DNA from 2 places in the Lonsdalea populi genome. Region 1 is predicted to be linked to the other one. Evidence: predicted binding sites of a transcription regulator. Region 1 holds the regulator's gene; the other holds the start of a gene.

Region 1 (4,213 bases):
AGAGAAGTTAGCAGCGATCTCTTCCAGCATCGTAATGGCGTTCTGCTGGGCTTTTTCTCGAGAGATTTTCTTCGATCGTGCTTCATCATCCACCGCTTTGGCGATGGCTTTCGATGACAGCAGTTTTTTGAACAGCTCCTGCCTGACCGGTAGACGCGGACCGACGGTGGCCAGACGCAGACGAGCGAAGTGCATCCGCGCCACACGCGCCAGCTTATGGGCGATGGTGGTGTCCGTGCCGTGCTCCGTCGCCATGTAGCGCAGCGAGACCGGCGTTGAGAAGCGCACGAAACTGTCGCGTCCCAGCCACAGAACTGCGAAAAACTTTTCGATGCCGTTCAGCAGACGTAGCTGAGGCGCTTCCTGCTGATGGCCTTCTCGACCCGGCGAACGGCCAAACATGACTGAAACCGGCACCATCTGGACATCCAGCGACGGATTGTCTCGATGCAGATCCAGATAGTCGTGGAAAAGCTTGATGGATTTCTCTTTGGGCACGTAGTAGCGAAATACGCGCGGGCCACTATTGACGAACACATAGCTTGGCAGTGCTTGACCGTCGACAATCAAGGGTTCAAGCGGATCCTGCAGCCCCAGCGCAAGGCACTTTTCACGCAGCGTCAGTAAGTCCGCTTTGGAGTTGTAGGGCAGAACGTAGAAAATAGGACGTGTAGGATCGATGTCCAGCTCAGCGATCGGATCCAGAGGAATGATTTTGCTCTTTACCAAAAGTTTCAGAGGGAAATTCAATAACTTATAGTAGATTTTACGCCAACCTGACATAACAACTGAGAACCTCTTATTAGCAATGCGCCGCAAGGATAACAGAAACCTTATCGGATATCTGTGGTCATGAGACAATGGGGTGACGCGAAAATTGCGTTTGAAACTAAATAAAAAAGGAGTAAGCAAGGATCATGAATAAGGCGACCGGGATTACCCGCCTTGTCAAGGCAACAGGCTATTCGTTGCAAGGACTTAAACAGGCATGGAGGCATGAAGCGGCCTTTCGTCAGGAAACCATTCTTACTCTGGCAGGCATTATTATTGCCTGCTGGCTGCCAGTTTCAATATTAGAACGGTTATTGTTGATTGGCGCGGTCGTGCTGATTGTGATCGTCGAGTTGCTGAATAGCGCTATCGAAGCCGTGGTTGACAGAATTGGTAAGGAATATCATGAGCTTGCAGGGAGAGCGAAAGATTTGGGGTCGGCGGCGGTGCTGGTTGCTTGCCTATTGGCGGCCGTAGTCTGGGGTGCCTTGCTGTGGGGGCATTTCGCGTGATAGCTCTCGTGAATGACGCCAAAAAACAAGGTACAACGCGATTTCTCAGTTCCCTTGGGCAGTTTCCCTGTATATACTCACAGCGAAACTGTATAAACAACCAGGGGGCGGAATGAAAGCTTTAACGACCAGACAACAGCAGGTTTATGATCTTATTCGCGATCATATCTCACAAACCGGTATGCCACCCACCCGAGCAGAAATCGCTAAACAACTGGGATTCCGCTCTCCCAATGCCGCTGAAGAACACTTGAAAGCTCTTTCTCGTAAAGGTGTGATTGAGATTGTCACCGGCGCGTCCCGCGGTATCCGTCTGTTAATGGAAGAAGAGTCGCTCGGCCTGCCTCTGATTGGTCGCGTGGCTGCAGGGGAACCGCTGCTGGCGGAACAGCATATCGAATGTCATTATCAGGTCGATCCGGCCATGTTTAAGCCAAACGCCGATTTTCTGCTGCGTGTGAGTGGTATGTCGATGAAAGATATCGGTATTCTGGATGGCGATCTACTGGCTGTGCATAAAACGCAGGATGTTCACAACGGTCAGGTGGTTGTGGCGCGCATTGAAGATGAAGTTACGGTAAAACGATTGAAGCAGCAGGGTAATAAAGTGCAGCTGTTGGCTGAAAACAAAGAGTTTGCACCTATCGTCGTCGATTTGAGCAAGGAAAACTTTTCCATTGAAGGGTTGGCCGTCGGCGTCATTCGCAACAGCGATTGGAGTTGATCGACCTGGTTTGCTGAACGCCCCGTTTATACCTCTTCCGTTGCGTTTGGTCTTTCTCGCCGAACGTAACGGTTGAAATGAAAACCGAACCAAAGGTTCCCCGCAAGCCTGAACCTCAATCCCTTCTCAAATTTACTATCTTCCTCAGATTCCATTCTCAGTACCACCGTTCGGCGCGATGACGCCGTACCTGCACTTTTTGCTGCTCAGCGCTTTTTGAGGACGATACTGTGGTCGTGGTTGCAGCTGTCGCGGTGATCACAGGCTTCAATTTTCCTGCATTCAACGCACAGGCCGTGCGCTTCAACTACACTGTGGCGCAGGGAGAATCCCGTCTGGAGCGCAATTTGTTGCAGTATTTCTTCAACGCCTTCAGTAGGGCTCTCCGTGACTTGGCGGCAGCGGTCGCAAATAAATAGTGCCGAGGTATGGCTGTGTTCTTCGAAATGGTGGCACAGCACGTAGCTGTTGGTGGATTCCACGCGGTGAATGAATCCTTGTTCAAGCAGGAAATCCAACGCACGGTAAACGGTGGGGGGCTTAGCCTGAGGTTCAGCGACGCGCAGTAGATCCAACAGGTCATATGCGCTGATAGCGCCTGGCTGTTGGACCATCAGCCGTAGCACTTCCTGACGCTGCGGCGTAAGTCGAACGTTGCGCTGCTGACACAGTCGCTCAGCATGGGCAAGAAGTTTGGCCGGATCGGTTGAATCCATCGCTATAACTCTGAAGAAAGTGGTGAGGATGATAATTTATCTTACCATGACTCCGTAGAAACGCCGAGTCAGGAGGGGAGCGCGTTACGCCACCAAATCGATCAACAGCGCCCGCATCGGCGTTTTTGCCTGCAGGGTAATGGCCGTCTCCTGCTGAATAAAGGCGCCGTCGCCGCAATGTAACGTTTTGCCCTCATCGGCTTTGCTACGGATGCCAAGTTCACCGTGGATGGACTGAATGTAGGCGCGATTACCCTTCAAGGGATGCGTCAACGATTCTCCGGAGGACAGATCCAGATGGTAAACCCAGACCTGTTGTCTTAGATGCAGGCTGCCGTTTTCGTCGTCCGGAGAAGCCAGCAATTGAGCGCGCTCGCCGTTCAGCGTCATACGTTGCAGCGCGCGATTTTCGCGTGTCGGGCAGGCATCCAGCCATAGCTGAATACGGGTCAGCGGCGTGTCTTTGGCAATATTCTGCTCGCTGTAGCTGAGGTTGGGCTGAGTCGCCAACAACATGACGTCGCCAGCTTTGGCTTGCGTGTGGTTGCCATTGCTGTCTCGATATTCGGCTTCGCCTTGCAGAAGAAGGTTAAGGATATCGACACGCGGATAGGTCCGCGCCTGGAAGGCGGTCTTGGGGGCCAGGACTTCCTGATTCAACACGCGCAGCGAACCGAATCCCAGCAGGTCAGGGTCAAAATAATGACCGAAAGAGAACGTGTATCGCGCCTGCAGCCACCCGTAGTCAGCCTTGCCGCATTGTTCTGCTGCTCTGCTAATGATCATGGTGTCCGGTCCTCGTAAGTATTCGACCCTGCGAGGGTAATAGGCTGGACGGTAGATTGTAAGCTAGTTAATCTGGTGGGGACGTTCAAAAATCCTGAATGAGAATATCTATGTCGAAAGATCGAGCGTTAACATTGGAAGCGTTAAGGGTGATGGATGCTATCGAGCGTCGGGGGAGCTTTGCGGCGGCGGCGGATGAGCTGGGCAGAGTGCCTTCGGCGCTGAGCTATACCATGCAAAAGTTAGAGGATGAACTGGACGTGGTATTGTTCGACCGCTCGGGTCATCGCACTAAATTTACTAATGTGGGAAGAATGCTGCTGGAGCGTGGGCGAGTCCTGCTGGAAGCGGCCGATAAGCTGACGACGGATGCCGAAGCGCTCGCCCGCGGCTGGGAAACCCATGTCACCATTGTCGTGGAAGCATTGGTGCCGACGGAACGCCTTTTTCCGCTGCTGGATAAGTTGGCGCAAAAGGCCAACACGCAGGTTTCTATTCTGACCGAGGTGCTGGCAGGCGCCTGGGAGCGACTGGAACAAGACCGCGCCGACATCGTTATCTCTCCGGATGTTCACTTCCGTGCGACGTCGGAGGTCAATACGCGCAAGCTCTATTCGGTGAAATGTGTCTATGTCGCCAGCCCGGATCATCCCATTCATAACGAGCCTGAACCGTTGTCCGAAGTCACCCGAGTCAAATATCGG
Region 2 (4,213 bases), 1.3 Mb from region 1:
ATTACCCCGCCACAGGAACCCAACCCTATGCCTGCTATTTACCCCATTGACGCGGCCATTTTTGACATGGACGGATTGCTGATTGACTCCGAACCGTTCTGGGAGCGTTCTATACATGAAGTCATCAGCAGATTGGGCGTGGACATGTCATCGACCGACGGCATGCCGGACCTGCTGGGTCTGCGCATCGATATGGTCGTTGCGCTCTGGTATCAGCACTCTCCCTGGAAAGGCCCCAGCAAAGAAGAAGTAACCACCCGCATCATCAATCGCACCATTCAGTGCGTGGAAGAAACACGCCCTTTATTGCCGGGCGTGGAGCAGGCTTTGCGGCTGTGCCGCGGTCAAAACCTGAAGATCGGTCTGGCCTCCGCCTCTCCGCTGTTTATGCTGGAACAGGTACTGGAGATGTTTAACCTGCGCGGTTACTTTGACACGCTAATGTCCGCCGACTTACTCCCCTACAGCAAACCTCATCCCGAAGTGTATCTGCGCGCCGCAGAAGCGCTAGATGTTAATCCACTCTCCTGCGTCACCCTGGAAGATTCGGTCAACGGCATGATCGCGACCAAGGCCGCCCGCATGCGCTCGATCGTCGTTCCGGCGGCAGAGATGCGCAACGACGCGCGTTGGGCATTAGCTGACGTCAAACTGGAGTCGTTGCAACAGCTCACCGCCGCCCATATTTCCTGAACAACCTTGCGGTGCTCAGTCAGTCGGGAGCACCCGCTCATTCCGTTTCTCTCCAGCATTCCTGCACCCGGCGTTTCCTTACAAAAGCAGTAATGTGATCTTCATCGTCAAAACGGTTTTAACATATATATCAAACTGTTAATGAGAATGAATTTGCTTCTTCTTTCACATTTTTTATCTCACCGATATGCTACGCTTACTGTCGATATACCACCAATACAACGGAGATGGTTTCATGATGATGAAAGCAGCAGTCGCAAAAGCCTTTGGACAGCCTCTGGTTATCGAGCAAGTGCCAGTGCCGGAAGTGGGTCCGGGTCAGATATTGGTTAAAATTGCCGCAACCGGCGTATGCCACACCGATCTCCACGCCGTTGAAGGCGACTGGCCGGTTAAACCCAATCCCCCTTTTATTCCAGGTCACGAAGGTGTCGGGCACGTGGTTAAAATCGGCGCGGGCGTCACTCACCTGAAAGAAGGCGATCGTGTGGGCGTTCCCTGGCTGTATTCCGCCTGTGGACACTGTGATTACTGTCTGGACGGTTGGGAAACGCTGTGTGAAAAACAGCAGAACTCCGGATATTCCGTTAACGGCAGCTTCGCCGAATATTGCCTGGCCGATGCCGACTACGTCGGTATCCTGCCGGACGACGTCGAGTTCAACGAAATCGCCCCGATTCTCTGTGCAGGCGTAACGGTCTATAAAGGTCTTAAAATGACCGACACCAAACCGGGCGACTGGGTGGTCATTTCCGGTATCGGCGGTCTGGGCCATCTGGCGGTTCAGTACGCTAAAGCGATGGGCCTGAACGTTGCCGCCGTCGATATCGACGACAGCAAGCTGGAGTTCGCCAAACGTCTTGGCGCTACCGTCACCGTCAACGCCAAAAACACCGACCCGGTTGCGTATCTGAAAAAAGAAATCGGCGGCGCGCACGGCGTGCTGGTCACCGCGGTCTCACCGAAGGCGTTCGAACAGGCAATCGGTATGGCCCGCCGCGGCGGCACCATTGCTCTCAACGGTCTACCTCCGGGCAAGTTCGACCTGTCGATCTTCGACATGGTGCTGGACGGCATTACCGTTCGTGGTTCCATCGTGGGCACGCGTAAAGACCTGCAGGAGTCACTGGACTTCGCCAGCAAAGGCAAAGTGAAAGCGAATATCGCCGTTGAACCGTTAGAAAACATCAACGACATTTTCGCACGTATGCATGCCGGTAAGATTGAAGGCCGTATTGTCATCGACCTGGCGCTATAACGTCTCTTCCCCGTGGATTTCACCACGGGGATAGCATTTCCCTGTCATTCCGACGTCCTTTTTTGTTCCGTAGGCCTCAGTACCTCTGCTCAAACTCGCCTGCTAACAATCCCTATTGTCACAAAGAGTTACGCCGTCACGTCTTTCGCTTCTCGTCACATTCTTTTATACTGTATAAAATAACAGTCTCCTGAGATATCGCATGACCGCCGAAGGCCACCTTCTATTCGCTGTTGCCTGCGCCATTTTCGCTAGAAAAGCAGAGCTTTCTCCCGCGCTTGCGGCCGGAGATTGGTGGCACATCATTCCTGCGGCTATGTTGACGTCACTGCTGCCGGATATCGACCACCCCAAGTCGGTACTGGGCCAACGCTTGAAGTGGATATCGATTCCAGTGGCGCGCCTGTGTGGACATCGCGGCTTCACCCATAGCCTGTTGGCGATTATCGCCGGGCTATACATTATCCACACTCAGCTCCCCGCGAGTTGGCCCATTCCGGGCGACGTCTACCATGCTATGATCGTGGGCTATCTCAGCCATATCATGGCGGATATGCTGACGTCCGCAGGCGTACCGCTTCTGTGGCCGTGCCGCTGGCGATTTCGCTTTCCTATACTCCAAAGCGAAAAAGGCAATCAGCTCGAACGAATGCTGTGTTCGGGCCTTATTGTATTGTCGTTATGGCAGCCCCAGCGGTCGCTGGAAAGCTGGCTCCCCCCGCAGCCGACAAACTGGCTTCAGGGTTTCAGTTTAAAACTTCACCAGTTGCTCACACCGCAACGCAGCACCTTGCTTCGTTTCTAAGTGCAACCTTCCCAGTTTGCCGGTAACACCTACCGATAAGACCTGCTATTCTAGCGCGCCTGTATCCCCACGCCGGGGAGCAAGATAAAAGATAACCAACGAGGGAGAAGTAGAGATGAATTTTCCGCTCATACTGAATATTATCATTTTCGCCCTGCTGCTGATTACGCTGAGTTACTGCGGCAACGCACGCTGGAGTCTGGCAAAGAAAGTGCTGCTAGGTCTGGTGCTCGGCGTGTTATTAGGTCTGGGGCTGCACCTTATCTACGGTAGTAACGCACCGGTCATTACTCAGTCGATAGCCTGGTTCAATATCGTCGGCATTGGCTATGTTCAATTGTTGCAGATGATCGTTATGCCGCTGGTTTTTGTGTCTATTCTCAGTTCGGTCGCCAAATTGCACAACGCTTCGTCGCTCGGGAAAATCAGCCTTCTAACTATCGGTACGCTGCTTTTTACCACGTTGATCGCCGCGCTGGTCGGAGTTTTCGTCACCAACCTGTTCGGACTGAACGCTTCGGGACTCGTGCAAGGGGCACAGGAAACGGCCCGGTTGTCAGCAATTGAAAGCAACTATGCGGGTAAAGTCGCCGATCTTTCCGTGCCGAAGTTAATCCTGTCTCTTCTCCCCAAAAATCCCTTCGCCGATCTAACCGGCGGCAGTCCGACAGCCATTATCAGCGTGGTCATCTTCGCCGCGTTTCTGGGTGTCGCCGCGCTCCAATTGCTGAAAGAAGACGCCGAAAAAGGCCAGCGGGTTTTAACCGCTATCGATACGCTTCAGTCGTGGGTGATGAAGCTTGTGCGACTGGTTATGCGCCTGACGCCATACGGCGTGCTTGCGTTAATGACCAAGATGGTGGCCAGCTCAAACCTGCAGGACATCATCAAGCTTGGCAGCTTCGTGGTTGCCTCTTATCTGGGGCTGGCCATGATGTTCGTCGTTCACGCCCTGCTGCTCTCGCTGACCGGCATCAACCCGGCTCGCTTCTTCCGTAAAGTTGGCCCGGTACTGTCTTTTGCCTTTACCAGCCGCTCCAGCGCGGCCACGATTCCACTGAGTATTGAAGCGCAAACCCGACGTCTGGGTATACCGGAGTCTATCGCCAGCTTCGCCGCCTCTTTCGGCACCACCATCGGTCAAAACGGTTGTGCGGGGTTGTATCCGGCCATGCTGGCGGTGATGATCGCGCCAACGGTTGGCATGAACCCGCTGGACCCGGTTTGGATTGCCACGCTGGTGGGCATCGTCACCATCAGTTCCGCCGGCGTCGCTGGCGTGGGCGGTGGCGCGACCTTCGCGGCACTGATCGTCCTGCCTGCGATGGGGCTTCCGGTCACGCTAGTGGCTCTGCTTATTTCAATCGAACCCCTGATTGATATGGGGCGTACTGCGTTGAACGTCAGCGGCTCGATGACGGCGGGGACGGTGACCAGTCAGTTACTGAAACAAACCG

Evidence for each region. Region 1 encodes LexA, which represses DNA repair genes until DNA is damaged. Its sites were predicted from a motif close to TNCTGTATGTACATACAGNA; they were not measured.
Region 2: a site for LexA is predicted at 2,120-2,139, ahead of I6N93_RS08470 (metal-dependent hydrolase). Genes of this name have one in related genera too.

Annotation. Positions count from the first base shown of each region.
Region 1 covers NZ_CP065534.1:3,283,446-3,287,658, reverse strand. Annotated here, with positions in the region: gene plsB (glycerol-3-phosphate 1-O-acyltransferase PlsB) at 1-783, opposite strand, end outside; gene I6N93_RS14530 (diacylglycerol kinase) at 915-1,283, shown strand; gene lexA (transcriptional repressor LexA) at 1,396-2,007, shown strand; gene zur (zinc uptake transcriptional repressor Zur) at 2,214-2,723, opposite strand; gene I6N93_RS14515 (pirin family protein) at 2,808-3,509, opposite strand; gene I6N93_RS14510 (LysR family transcriptional regulator) at 3,620-4,213, shown strand, end outside.
Region 2 covers NZ_CP065534.1:1,940,546-1,944,758, forward strand. Annotated here, with positions in the region: gene hxpB (hexitol phosphatase HxpB) at 28-693, shown strand; gene adhP (alcohol dehydrogenase AdhP) at 935-1,951, shown strand; gene I6N93_RS08470 (metal-dependent hydrolase) at 2,154-2,756, shown strand; gene I6N93_RS08475 (L-cystine transporter) at 2,872-4,213, shown strand, end outside.